One region of the Amycolatopsis sp. 195334CR genome, then DNA from elsewhere that is predicted to be linked to it. Evidence: predicted binding sites of a transcription regulator. Region 1 holds the regulator's gene; the other holds the start of a gene.
The links. Region 1 encodes HspR, which represses chaperone genes until heat shock. Its sites were predicted from a motif close to ANNTTGAGTNNNNNNNACTCAANNT; they were not measured.
Positions count from the first base shown of each region.

Region 1 (7,033 bases):
ATCTCCCAGTTCTTCTACGGCATGCTGTTCACCCTCGCGCCGGCCACCAGGGACTTCTTCCCGATCAACATGGAGGTCCAGCGGGGCAGGCTGGTGCGCGCGCTGGTGCACATCGTGCAGATGGTCGACCGGCCCGACGACCTGGTGCCGTTCCTGCGCCAGCTCGGCCGCGACCACCGCAAGTTCGGCGTCATCCCGAACCACTACGAGGCGGTCGGCACCGCGCTGCTCGCCGCGCTGAAGACGAACCTCGGTCCGGAGTGGACGCCCGAAGTGGAGCGCGCCTGGGCCGAGGCGTTCACCATCATCGCGCGGGCGATGCAGGAGGCCGCCGCGGCCGACCGGCACCCCGGTTCGTGGACCGCCACCGTCGCCGAGCACCGCCGGCTCACCTGGGACCTCGCGCTGGTGCTGGTGGAGCCGGAGCAGCCGGTGCCGTACCAGGCAGGCCAGTACCTGAGCGTGGAGGTGCCGCAGCGCCCGCGGCTGTGGCGGTACCTCTCCCCGGCGAACGCGCCCCGCGAGGACGGCTCGATCGAGTTCCACATCCGCGCGGTCGAGGGCGGCTGGGTCTCCCGCGCCATCGTCGGCCACACCGCGCGTGGCGACCGCTGGCGCCTCGGCCCGCCGCTCGGGCGGCTGGCCGTCGACCGCGAGTCCGGCCGGGACGTGCTGATGATCGCCGGCGGCACCGGGGTGGCGCCGCTGCGCGCGATGCTCGACGAGCTCGCGCAGTGGGGCGAGAACCCCAAGGTGAAGCTGTTCTACGGCGGCCGCGACCGCGACGACCTGTACGACCTGGAGGAGCTGCGCTCGCTGGCGGCGGTGAACCCCTGGCTGACCGTGGTCCCGGTGGTGGAGAACAACCCCGGGCTGCCCGGGTTCGAGCAGGGCACGCTGGCCGAGGTGGTGACCAAGTACGGCGCCTGGCCGAAGCACGACGTCCTGGTCTCCGGTTCACCGCAGATGATCCGGGCCACGGTTTCGCGCATGCTGGTCGCGGGCACCGCGCTCGACCAGATCAAGTACGACCCGTTCACCATCGACTGATGCTTTCACGGCGAATAGCCAGAAAAACATGTGTTCGCCGAAAAAGCACCCGAACGGCGGCGGCACGCAGTGAATACCCCCGTTCGACACCGAGTATCCACATTGCTCCATTCGAGCTGAAAGCGTGGCGATCCGGCGCCGCCGAGCGACTGGCGTCGTAGAGTCCCTGCCCCGTCGGGGAAACGGGAGTGTTGGAAGATCACGCCGCGTTCGAATCGATTGGAGAATTCGTCGCACTGATGGGTGTCCACGCCATGTTTCCCGACCCGTTGCCCGTGACCATTCCGGCGAACTGGAGCAAAACCAACCGGACCACAAAGCTGATCAGAGATTCCTTTGCGAAGATCGAACCGAGGGCCGCCGAACTCGCGCAGTTCTTCTACGGTGTGCTGTTCACCGTTTCCCCGGCGACGAGAGCCCTTTTCCCGGCCAACATGAACACCCAGCGGGATCGGCTGCTGCGGGCACTGGTGCACGTGGTCGGGCTGGTCGACCAGCCCGACGAACTGGTGCCGTTCCTGCACCAGCTCGGCCGCGACCACCGCAAGTTCGACGTGGTCGCGCACCACTACGACGCGGTTGGGGTGGCGTTGCTGGCCGCGTTGAAGAAGTACCTGAAGGACGACTGGACCGCGGAGGTCGAACGCGCCTGGACCGATGCCTACGGGATCATCGCGAAAGCCATGCGGGAAGCCGCCGATGCCGAGAAGGGCCCGGCGTGGTGGCCGGCCAGGGTGATCGACCACCGCAAGCCGAACTCGAGCGTGGCGGTGATCCGGGTGGTGCCGAAGCACCCGGTGCCGTTCCGGGCGGGCCAGTACCTGAGCGTGCAGGTCCCGCAGCGGCCGCGCATGTGGCGGTACTTCTCCCCGGCCACCGCGCCGCGCACCGACGGCGTGCTGGAGTTCCACGTGCGCGCGGTGGACGGGGGCTGGGTGAGCCGGTCGATGGTGCACCACACCAGGATCGGCGACGAATGGCGCATCGGCCCGGCGCTGGGCACGCTCGCCGTGCGGCAGGCCGACAAGCGGAAGCTCCTGCTGATCGCCGGCGGCACCGGCCTGGCCCCGCTGCGCGCGATCGCCGACGATCTGGCGCGGTGGAAGCAGAATCCGGCGGTCCACCTGTTCTTCGGCGGCCGGACCCCGGAGGACCTCTACGACCTGCCCACGCTGAAGATGCTGGCCGCGACCAACCCGTGGTTGACCGTGGTGCCGGTGGTGGAGGAAGGCGAGGTCAAGGGCGGCGAGCAGGGCACGCTCGTCGAAGCCGTGCTCAGACGCGGCCCGTGGCCGAAGACGGATGTGCTGGTTTCGGGCTCGCCCACGATGATCCGCGCCACCATGATGCGGTTGATGGAAGAGGGAACCCCGGCCGAGCGGATCAAGTACGACCAGTTCACCGTCGACTGAGGACAGTCACGTCGTCGTCCAGCGACGGCGGCGGCGACCCCGGGGGATCGGGTCGCCACCACCGCCGGGTTCTGAGGCCTGGTCTTCGCCAGGAAATCAGCGGCGGGGCCGTGGCGGGTTGGGCCGCCACACCACCAGGGCCGTCTGGTTGCGCATGGGGACGAGGTCCTTGCGGTACGACGCGTGCACCGCGGCCGCGGCCTGCTCGGCGGCGGCGTAGGCGGCCGCCAGTTCCTCCGTCAGCTCGCTCACCCGGGAACGCAGCGCGTCCACCTGGTTCTCGAGCTCGATGATCCGCTTGATCCCGGCGAGGTTGACCCCCGCCTCCTGGGACAGCCGCTGGACCTCGCGCAGCAGCGCGATGTCCCGCATCGAGTACCGCCGGCCACCCCCGGCCGTGCGGCCGGGGGAGACCAGCCCCTGCCGGTCGTACGACCGGAGGGTTTGCGCGTGCAGCCCGGAGAGCTGCGCCGCCACGGAGATGACGAATACCGGGGTGTCCTCGTCCTGCGGCACGCCGCCCGGCAGCGAAGAACCGAACATCGTCAGCTCAGCTCCGTTCCCTGATCAGCGCGGTGATCTCCGGACGCGGGTCGTGCTGCGCGGAGGCTTCCGCGTAACTCTCCAGTGCCGCCCGTGCCTGGTCGTCCAACCGGGCCGGGACCGCCACCTGCAGGGTGACCAGCAGATCGCCCTGGGTGCCGTCGCGCTTGGTGATGCCCTTGCCGCGCACCCGCAGCACCCGCCCGCTCGCGGTGCCCGGGGGCACCTTGACCGAGACCTTGCCGTCGAGCGTCGGCACCGTGATCGTGCCACCCAGCGCCAGTTCGGTGAAGCTCACCGGCACGGTGATGGTCAGATCATTGCCCGATCGGCCGAACACCGCGTGCGGCGCCACGTGCACCCGGACGTACAGATCGCCCGGTTGCGCGCCGCCCCGGCCCGGTTCGCCCTGACCGGCCAGCCGGATGCGCTGGTCGTCGTCCACCCCGGCGGGGATCCGGACGGTCAGCGTGCGGGTGCGGGTGCTGATGCCCTCGCCACCGCACTCGCCGCACGGGTCGTCGATGATGGTGCCGCGGCCACGGCAGTCCCGGCACGGCTCCGAGAAGGCGAACGCCCCCTGGCTCCGGCTGACCAGCCCCGACCCACCACAGCTGGCGCAGGTCCGCGGCGTGGTGCCCGGCTTGGCGCCGTTGCCACCACAGGTGCCGCAGGTCGCCGGGCTGGACAGGCGCAGCGGCAGGGTCGCGCCCTTGACCGCCTCGACGAAGTCGATCCGGACATCCGTTTCCACGTCGGCGCCGCGCTGCGCGCGGTTCGCCGTGGCACCGGCGGCCCCGCGGCGGCCGAACAGCCCGCCGAGGATGTCACCGAGGCCACCGAAGCCCCCGCCTTGTCCGGCGGCGTTTCCGAAGATATCGCCGAAGTCGGTGCCACCGGCTCCGCCTCCGGGAAACCCGAAACCCCCGGGGCCGCCCGACCCGAAAAGGCGCCTCGCCTCGTCGTACTCCTTGCGCTTGGCGCTGTCGGACAACACCCCGTACGCCTCGGACACCGCCTTGAACTTCTTCTCGGCTTCGGCGTTGCCGGAGTTGGCGTCCGGGTGGTTCTCCTTGGCCAGCTTGCGGTAGGCCTTCTTGATCTCGTCCGCGGAGGCGTCGGAGGAGACGCCCAACTCACGGTAGAAGTCCTTGCCGATCCACTCCCGAGCACTCATCGGGCGTCTCCTCCCTCCGGTTCTTCGCTAGCGACTGTTCTCATCAAGGGGCAGCTCACCGGACTGGGTGGCGTCCAGTTCGGGCTCCACCTCGGCCACCGGCGGTGCCGGTGCCTCGCCTGGCTCGTGGTCGGTCACGCCGACCAGCGCCGCCCGCAGCACCCGGTCGCCGAAGCGGTAGCCCCGGCGCATCACCAGGGTCACCGTCGGACCGTCCACTTCGGACGAAGTGGCGTGCTGCACGGCCTCGTGCACGCTCGGGTCGAAGGGCTCGCCCTCGGCGCCGAACGGTTCGAGCCCGGCTCGCTGCAGGCTGGCCACCAGCTTGTCGGCCACCGCCTTGAACGCGCCGGTGAGGTCACCGTGCTGCTCGGCCCGCTCCAGGTCGTCGAGCAGCGGCAGCAGGTCGCCGACCACCCCGGCCTTCGCCCCGTTCACCACCTGCTCGCGGTCGCGGTCCACCCGGCGGCGGTAGTTGGTGTACTCGGCCTGGAGCCGCTGGAGGTCCGCGGTGCGCTCCTCCAGCTGCTTCTCCAGGTCGGACACCGGCTCCACCGACTCGTCCACAATGGACTCGCCGAGGGAGGGGCCCGCGTGCTTGCCCGCCACGGGCTCCTCCTCTTCAAGAACCGGCTGCTGCCGCAGTTCGCCGGTCACCGGGTCGATCTTGCGGCGATCGCGCACCACGACTCGCGGCTCCTCTGGCTCTTCACCGGTCCCGTGCCGGGGACCCTCGGAGTTTTCGCGATTCGCGTGGGTCACTTCTTCTCGCCCTCCGCGCCCTTCTTGTCGTCCTCGTCGACGATCTCGGCGTCGACCACGTCGTCGGCCTTGGCCGAGGACGAGGCGCCGGCACCGGCGTCAGCGCCGGGGGCGCCGGCGGCTTCCTGCGCGGCGTTGGCGTTGGCGTAGAGCGCGGTGCCCAGCTCCTGCGAAGCGCTGTTCAGCTTCTCGATGGACTCGCGGATCTTCGCCGAGTCGGTGCCCTTGAGCGCCTCGTTCGCCTCGTCGATGGCGGTCTTGACCTTGCCCTTGAGCTCGTCGGGGAGCTTGTCCTCGTTGTCCTTGACGAACTTCTCGGTCTGGTAGACCAGCGTCTCGGCCTGGTTGCGGGTCTCGGCCTCCTCGCGGCGCTGCTTGTCCTCCTCGGCGTGCGCCTCGGCGTCCTTGACCATGCGCTCGATGTCGTCCTTCGGCAGCGCGGAGCCACCGGTGATGGTCATCGACTGCTCCTTGTTCGTGCCGAGGTCCTTGGCCAGGACGTGCACGATGCCGTTGGCGTCGATGTCGAAGGTGACCTCGATCTGCGGCACGCCACGCGGGGCGGGCGGCAGGCCGGTCAGCTCGAACATGCCGAGCTTCTTGTTGTGCGCGGCGATCTCGCGCTCACCCTGGAAGACCTGGATCTGCACCGAGGGCTGGTTGTCGTCCGCGGTGGAGAAGATCTCCGAGCGCTTGGTCGGGATGGTGGTGTTGCGCTCGATGAGCTTGGTGAACACCCCGCCCTTGGTCTCGATGCCCAGCGACAGCGGGGTCACGTCGAGCAGCAGGACGTCCTTGACCTCGCCCTTGAGCACGCCGGCCTGCAGCACCGCGCCGACCGCGACGACCTCGTCCGGGTTCACGCCCTTGTTCGGCTCGCGGCCGCCGGTCAGCTCCTTGACCAGCTCGGACACCGCGGGCATGCGGGTGGACCCACCGACGAGCACCACGTGGTCGATGTCGCCGACGCTGATGTTCGCGTCGCGGATCACGTTGTTGAACGGCTGGCGGGTGCGCTCGAGCAGGTCGGAGGTGATCCGCTGGAACTCCGCGCGGGACAGCGTCTCGTCCAGGAACAGCGGGTTCTTGTCCGCGTCCACGGTGATGTAGGGCAGGTTGATGCTGGCGCTGTTCGAGCTGGACAGCTCGATCTTCGCCTTCTCGGCCGCCTCGCGGATGCGCTGCAGCGCCATCTTGTCCTTGGTCAGGTCGATGCCGCTGGAGGACTTGAACTTGTCCACCAGCCAGGTGACGATGCGCTCGTCCCAGTCGTCGCCACCGAGGTGGTTGTCACCGGAGGTGGCGCGGACCTCGACCACACCCTCGCCGATCTCCAGCAGCGACACGTCGAAGGTGCCGCCACCGAGGTCGAAGACCAGGATGGTCTGCTCCTTCTCGCCCTTGTCCAGGCCGTAGGCCAGCGCGGCCGCGGTCGGCTCGTTGACGATGCGGAGCACGTTCAGGCCGGCGATCTGGCCGGCTTCCTTGGTGGCCTGCCGCTGCGCGTCCTCGAAGTACGCGGGCACGGTGATCACCGCGTCGGTGATCTCCTCGCCGAGGTAGGCCTCCGCGTCGCGCTTGAGCTTCATCAGCACGCGGGCGCTGATCTCCTGCGAGGTGTAGGCCTTGCCGTCGATCTCGGTCTTCCAGTCGGTGCCGACGTGCCGCTTCACCGAGCGGATCGTGCGGTCGACGTTGGTGACGGCCTGGTTCTTCGCGGGCTGCCCGGTCAGCACTTCGCCGTTCTTGGCGAAGGCGACGATGGACGGGGTCGTCCGCGAACCTTCCGAGTTGGCGATGACCGTCGGCTCGCCGCCCTCCAGGACGGCGACGACCGAGTTGGTCGTACCGAGGTCGATGCCGACCGCTCGCGCCATGGTTCGTTCCCTCTCTCTTGAAACACTGGGTAACCGAGTCGCGCCCCCGCCGCGTTGAGCCGGGCACACTCAAGTTGTATCTGGAGCCGCTTTCTCAGGTCAACTCGGACTTGAGCGAGGGCGACTCAACCTTTCTGACTGGCTCAACGTACCGGGTCCGCCGGTTGTTCCCGGCGGGTGGCACCGATTTCCGGGAGCACCCCGCTGACCAG
Region 1 is NZ_JAFJMJ010000001.1:2,653,901-2,660,933, reverse strand. Features, by position in the region: gene JYK18_RS12940 (globin domain-containing protein) at 1-1,050, shown strand, start outside; gene JYK18_RS12935 (globin domain-containing protein) at 1,326-2,462, shown strand; gene JYK18_RS12930 (heat shock protein transcriptional repressor HspR) at 2,559-3,005, opposite strand; gene dnaJ (molecular chaperone DnaJ) at 3,013-4,182, opposite strand; gene grpE (nucleotide exchange factor GrpE) at 4,210-4,944, opposite strand; gene dnaK (molecular chaperone DnaK) at 4,941-6,821, opposite strand.

Region 2 (7,033 bases), 1.9 Mb from region 1:
TTTTCCGCTTGCCGGTCACCACTTCCGCGTCGGCGTCCGACACCGGGCGCAGGACGACCAGCACCGTGGTCACCCCGCCCGCGTCACACACCGAGACCGCGGTCAGCGTCGCCGGTGACGGCACCCCGGCCGCGTCCAGCAGCACCACGTGCGCGCTGAAGCGGTGCCGCCCGCCCTCGGTCAGCCCGGTCAGGCCGCGGCACACCGCCTGCCGCAGGCTCGGGTGCACCAGGCCGGAGAACTCGTCGTCCGGCGCCAGCCCGAACCGGGTGAAGAACTCCTGGTTCACCTGCTGTATCCGCAGTGCCCGATCCAGGCAGACCATGGACTCGGAACCGGGGCTGCTGGTCATCCTTTTCCTTCTCCCTCATCATTTTTCCGCCGTGCCAACGGCACGATGAGAGAGGAGCGGGAAGCCCGGCTACAGATACCCCGGCCCGGTGGTCCCGGGATTTTCCTTCTGGTGAGCGCAAAACGCCCGGGTCAACGGTCGTTCTCCCACGAGAAGCCGTCCGGGTCGGTGAAGGAACCGCCGCCGATGGTGATCCGGTGCGCGCCGGAGCCGTCCGCGGGCACCCCGGCGGCCTTGGCCAGTGCGCGGCGCCGGTACAGGCCCAGCTTGACCGCCTTACCGCTCTCGAACTCGACGTACATCCGGCCGAAGCTCTTCGCCACGGGCAGGCCGTGCTCGGCGTAGAAGCGCTTGCTCGCGGACACGTCCTCGGCGCCCAGCAGGAGCACCAGGTCGTCGATCTGCCGCGTGGCCGGGCCGGTGTCCTTCTTCGCCGAGGTCGCCACCTTCCAGATCGCGCCGTCCGGGGCCCGCACCACGGCGCCGTAACCCCAGAGCGACTTCTCGGCGGGCTTCAGCGTGGTGGCACCGGCGGCCAGCGCCGACCGCACGAAGCTATCCACTGTGGACGGCTGGGAAACCGTGATGGACAGGGTGTAGCCGCGGAAACCGGTGCTGGGCGGCGCCCCTTCCCGCAGCCGCAGGCGGCTTTCGTCCAGGTCGAAGGCGGTGGCGTAGAACTGCCGGGCGGCCGCCACGTCCGGCACGTCCAGGGTGAGGTGATCGATGGTCGTCATGCCGATCACGCTAGATCCGGGCCGGCGGCGGGCGCTTCTCGATTCCTGACCGGCTCAGGCGACCTCCTGGATGCGGACCAGGTTCCCGGCGGGATCGCGGAACGCGCAGTCGCGCACGCCGTACGGCTGCATCGTCGGTTCCTGGACCACTTCGGCGTCGCCGCCGCTGACCTTCTCGAAGGTGCCGTCGAGGTCACGGCTGGCCAGCAGGATCCAGCCGTAGGTGCCCTTGGCCATCATCTGGGCGATGGTGGCGCGCTCGTCCTCGGTGATGCCGGGATCGGCGGCGGGTGGCGCCAGCAGGATGGAGGTGCCCGGCTGGTCGGCGGGGCCGACGGTGATCCAGCGCATCTTGCCCTGGCCGACGTCGCTGCGGACCTCGAAGCCGAGGGTGTCGCGGTAGAAGGCGAGCGATTCGTCCGGGTCCTCGTGCGGCAGCACGGTGGTGTGGATGGTGATGTCCATGGACAGATGCTAGGCGCGCTCACCGCGGATCGCGGCCGGTGAGCGCCACGATCCGGTCGAGCAGCGCGGCGTCGGCGGGCACCTCGACGGGCGGTCCCCACAGTTCCGGCAGCGGTGCGTTGGGCACGAACTCGGCGACGTGGTCGAAGCAGGCGCGCAGGGTGCCGGCGGGCAGGTCGAACGGCTGCCCGGTCGCAGTGGCGAGGTCCCAGCCGTGCACGACGAGTTCGGTCAGCACGATCCGGCCCCACGTCCGCTTCGGCAGGTCCAGGTGGCCCGTGCCCGTCCACGCCGCCGGGTCGATCCACGCCCGCCGGAGGGTGGCGAGCTGGCGGGCCACGCGGACTCGCCAGCCGTCGCCCAGCTCGGCGCCGCCGCCCGCCACCTCGTCGACGTGCCGGATGAGGTCGGCCACGGGGTAGTCGGTGCAGGGGGTCGGCAGGGCGAGCTGGTCGTCGGCGGTGCCCATGACCAGCTCGGCCATCGCCACGCAGGCGGGCGCCAAGTCGACCTCGGCCGCGCACTCGACCTCGCGCACGTCGGCCGTCCCCCCGAAGCGCGCGGCGATTTCCGTCGCCCGCTCCAGCCCGGCGCAGTCGACCAGCCAGTACCCGGCCAGCACCTCCTGCGTTTCGGCGAACGGTCCGTCGGTGACCACGGGCACGCCGCGCAGGTGCTCGACCCGCCGGGCGCGCGCGGGTTCGGCGAGCCCCTGGGCCTCGACGAACTCCCCGGACTCGCGCAACTCGCGGTTGACGTCGTCCAGGAGGTCGGTCGCGTCGGTGCGCGCGTCGGCCTGCGTGCCGTACAGCAAGATCAAGTACTTCATCGGGCTCCTTCCACCTCGCGACGCCAGGATGCGCCGCCTCGCCGGGAACGTCGGAGCCACCCCAGCCGACCGGACACCGCTTGCCATCCCGAGTAAGAGTCTTGTAGACTCAAACTATGCTCACCAGGGACGACGCCATCGCGAAGATCGAGAAGGCGACCACCGCCGCCGCGTTGTTCGACGGCGATCCCGTGGCCGCGCGCCGCCGGTACCGCGAGCTGGCGAGCGCGCTCCACCCCGACCGCAACCCCGGCGACGAGCGCGCCCACCGCGCCGCCGCCACGCTCAACCGCCTCTACGACGACTGGAAGCGAGCCCGCCACCAGACCGTCACCACGGCGACCTCCCGCTACACCCTCACCACCCCGCACGCGGTCGGCAGCGTCGCGACCACCTACCGCACCACCGGGCCCCACCTGGTCAAGCTCGTCCGCAACCCGGCCCTCAACCCCCTCCTCCACACCGAATGGACGGCCCTGCGCGCCCTCGACGACCTGACCGAGCGGCACCGCTGGCTCCGCCCCTACTACCCCCGCCTGATCGACACCTCGGGCCCGGTGGCCCGCGGCGATCGCGCCTTCACCGTGCTCGACCCGCTCGTCGACGGCTTCACCACGCTCGCCGACATCCGGAAGGCGTTCCCCGGCGGCCTCGACGGGCGCGACTACGCCTGGATGCACCGCCGCCTGCTGCGCGCGGTGGCCGGGGCGCACCGCGCCGGCGTTGTCCACGGGCACATCACCGCGGACAACGTGCTGGTCCACCCGGAACAACACGGGATCGTGCTGGTCGGCTGGTCGTTCGCGGTCGGCGAGGGCGAACTCCCGGTGGCGGTGGACAACTCCGCCGACTACCCGCCGGAAGTCCACAAAGGACAACCGATGACCGCGGCCACCGACGTCCACATGCTCCACACGATGATGGCGGATCTCCTGGCACCGGACGAAGAACGGCAACGCACGTTCGCCACCTGGTGCACGCAGGACTCCCCGGCCCAACGACCCGACGCCGCCGACCTGCTCGACGAGTACGACGACCTGCTCGACGAGCTGTACGGCCCGCGCACCTTCAGACCGTTCACCCTTCCCGAGACAGGAGCCTGACCATGGGATACGGACACTGGGACGACAACGCCTACGCCGCCGCGAAGACCTTCCGCGCGGCCAAGGGCGAGGACGATTTCGGCTACACCGCCGACCTCCGCAACAAGCCGGCGCGCGAATGGAAGGTCGCGCCCGCGCTCAACCCGAGGAACGCGACCCGGGAGTGCCGCGATTCGGCCGACCACGGCGATTCGACGCCGATCGCCGTGCTGTTCGACGTCACCGGCTCGATGCGCCGCGTGCCGCGGATCATGCAGGGCAAGCTCGGCAAGCTGCACGGCCTGATCCAGCGCCGCGGGTACCTGACCGATCCGCAGGTCCTCTTCGGCGCCATCGGGGACGCCGACAGTGACCGGGTCCCGTTGCAGGTCGGGCAGTTCGAGTCGGACAACCGGATGGACGAGCAGCTCCGCACGATCTTCCTCGAAGGCGGGGGCGGCGGGCAGAAGAGCGAGTCGTACGAGCTGGCCGCCTACTTCATGGCGCGGCACGTGGTGACCGACGCGTGGCAGAAGCGCGGTCGCAAGGGCTACCTGTTCATCATCGGTGACGAGCTGAACAAGCCCTCGCTGCAGGCGAAGCACGTGCGCCGGATCATCGGCGACGACCTGCGCCAGGACATCGACCCCGCCTCGGTGTACCGGGAGCTGGCACGCAAGTGGCACGTCTACTTCGTGCTGCCCAACCAGTCGTCGTACTTCAACCACCCGGACATCGCGGAGCACTGGAGCGGGCTGCTCGGCCAGAACTTCCTCAAGCTCGACGACCCGGGCGCGGTGTGCGAGCTGATCGCGGCCACGATCGGGCTGGAGGAGCAGGTGGTCGACGTCGACCAGGCGCTGGCCGATCTCGCCGACGTCGGCTCGGCCGCGGAAGGCGAGGCCGTCGGCAAGGCGCTGACCCGGCTGGGTGCCCGCTCGGTGGTCACCTCGGCGGTGCCCGAGGCAGGCGGTCCCGACGACGTGGTGCTGCGGTGAACCTCGACGGGCACGTGGTGGTGGTCGGGCTCGGGTTCGGCGACGAGGGCAAGGGGGCCGTGGTCGACGCCCTGTGCGCGGCCCGGCCCACCACCGCGGTCATCCGGTTCAACGGCGGTGCGCAGGCCGCGCACAACGTGGTGGCCGACGGGCGGCACCACACGTTCAGCCAGTTCGGGGCGGGCACCTTCGCCGGGGTGCCCACCCACCTCTCGCGGTACGTCCTGGTCGAGCCATTCGCGCTGGCCACCGAAGCCCGGCAGCTGGAAGCCGCCGGGGTGCGCAACCCGCTCGCGCTGCTGAGCGTGGACGGCCGGGCGCTGCTCACCACGCCGTTCCACATCCACGCCAACCGCGCCCGCGAGGACGCCCGTGGTGACCAGCGGCACGGTTCGTGCGGCAAGGGCATCGGCGAGACCGTCTGGTACTCGCTGCGGGCGGACGCGCCGACCGTCGCCGACTGCGCCCGGCCCGCCGTGCTGCGGCGCAAGCTCGACGCGCTGGCCCGGTTCTACGAGCCGCTCGCCAGCCCGCCGCACAGCGTGGACGAGCTGGTGTCGCTGTACCGCGATTTCGCCGACGCGGTCCGGTTCACCGACAGCGGCGAGGCCGGGCGGCTGGCCGACCGCGGCCGGGTGGTCTTCGAGGGAGCGCAGGGGGTTCTCCTCGACGAGCACCACGGGTTCCACCCGCACACGACGTGGTCGACCACCACCCCGCACAACGCGCGCGCCCTGCTGGCCGGACGCCCGCACACCGTGCTGGGCGTCACCCGGACCTACCACACCCGGCACGGTGCCGGACCGTTCCCGACCGAGGACGCGGCGCTGCTGGCCCAGTTCCCCGAACGCCACAACGGCACCGGGAAGTACCAGGGCGCGTGGCGCGTGGGGCACCTCGACGCGGCCCTGCTGGACTACGCGATCGCGGCCTGCGACGGCGTGGACGCCCTCGCCGTGACCCACCTCGACGCCGACCGTCCACGCGTGGTGCTCGACCACGGCACGCCCGCGGTCGAACTGGACGACCCACTGGCGTGGTTCGGCACCCGGCGGCCGGTCGCGCTCGCCGGGTACGGGCCGGACCGCGCGGATTATCGGGCGCCGGTCACAATCGGCGTGTGATCGAGTCGACGCCGGTGTCCGTGGATGTGCTGGTCGTGCGCTTCGACCCGGGTGAGCGGACTGTGCTACTGGGGGTCGCGCCGCGGGCCGCGGAGCCGTTCCAGGGGGAACTCGCGCTGCCCGGGGTGCTGCTCGGCCTCGGGGAGCGGTTGCGGGAGGCGGGGACGAGGGCGGTGGTCACCAAGCTCGGCCTGCCGTCGGACGCGCTGTCCGGCACGGGCCAGCTGACCACCTTCGACGAGCCGTCCCGCGACCCGCGCGGCCCGACCCTGTCCATCGCACTGTGGGCCACGGCGAGGGCGGCCGGTGAGGGGGTGCGGTGGTGCCGTCTGGATGACGTGCCGGACCTGGCGTTCGACCACAACCGGATCGTGGCGGACTGCCGCCCGCTGCTGGCGGACCGGTTGTGGCGGCACGTGGAGTTCACCGCGGGCCTGATGGGGAACGACTTCACCACCGCGCAGGCCCTGGACGCCACCGAAGCCCTGACCGGCGACCGCCCCTACCCCGCCAACCTGGGCCGCACCATGGAACGCGTCCCCGGCCTGCGACGGACCACCGAACACGCCGCCGCCCTCCCGAAAGGCGGCCGCCCCCCTTCCCTCTGGCGCTGGGACTGATAGTCGGGCACCAAACCGCCACCCGGCAACGCAACCCAACCACCCACCCAGCCCACACCTCCCCATCCCCGATCCACAGCCCAAAACACGGCACACTGAAAAATCGGGATGGCCCCACCTACAACGGCCGAAACGAAGCAAGAAGCACCCGTCTCAAAGTCTCGAATCCCCGATCCAAATCCACCACCTCCGGCGCCAGCCGCCACTGCTGGTGGATGCCCATCGTCGCGCCGAGCACCACCAGGCCGACGTCGTCCGGAGTCACCCCCTCCGGCAACCGGTACCCCTCGTACGGCTGCTCCGCCCAGGCCGCGATGTGCGCCCGCATCGCGCGGTGGAGCTCGACGTACCGGTCGTGCACCGGCGAATCCTGGTCCATCGCGTCCCCGAGCAGGCTGATCATCAGCTTGGTGATCGGCTGCCGGACGAACGCCGCGCTCTGGTCGGTCAGGTCGCGCAGCCCCTCCGGCCCGGGGCGCCGCGGTTCCGCGGTATTGCGCGAGACCAGCTCGAACGCGTGCTCCACCACCGCGAGCAGCAGCCCCTCCTTGTTGCCGAAGTGCCACGGGATGGACCCGCGGCTGATCCCGGCGAGATCGGCGATGTCGGCCACCGTGGTCTGCCGGTAACCCCGGTTCGCGAACGCGGTCGCGGCCGCCTCGATCAGCAGCCTGCGGCTCTCCTGGCTGGTCTCCGCGCGGCGGGTGGGCATCGTTCTCCTCGTGACCTGGCTGACGATCCGAGCCGACAGGCTAGCGCCTGTGCCCGCTATCTGATTCTATGTCGGCTGACATAGAATCCAGGTCCGAGGGGGACCGGTTCGTAC
Region 2 is NZ_JAFJMJ010000001.1:729,332-736,364, forward strand. Features, by position in the region: gene JYK18_RS03655 (LuxR C-terminal-related transcriptional regulator) at 1-352, opposite strand, end outside; gene JYK18_RS03660 (glyoxalase) at 484-1,089, opposite strand; gene JYK18_RS03665 (VOC family protein) at 1,144-1,554, opposite strand; gene JYK18_RS46420 (TIGR03086 family metal-binding protein) at 1,574-2,383, opposite strand; gene JYK18_RS03680 (adenylate cyclase) at 2,500-3,486, shown strand; gene JYK18_RS03685 (hypothetical protein) at 3,489-4,463, shown strand; gene JYK18_RS03690 (adenylosuccinate synthetase) at 4,460-5,587, shown strand; gene JYK18_RS03695 (NUDIX hydrolase) at 5,584-6,207, shown strand; gene JYK18_RS03700 (TetR/AcrR family transcriptional regulator) at 6,326-6,919, opposite strand.
Region 2: JYK18_RS03680 (adenylate cyclase) is a predicted target of HspR. The motif match lies at 2,475-2,499, and genes of this name have one in related genera.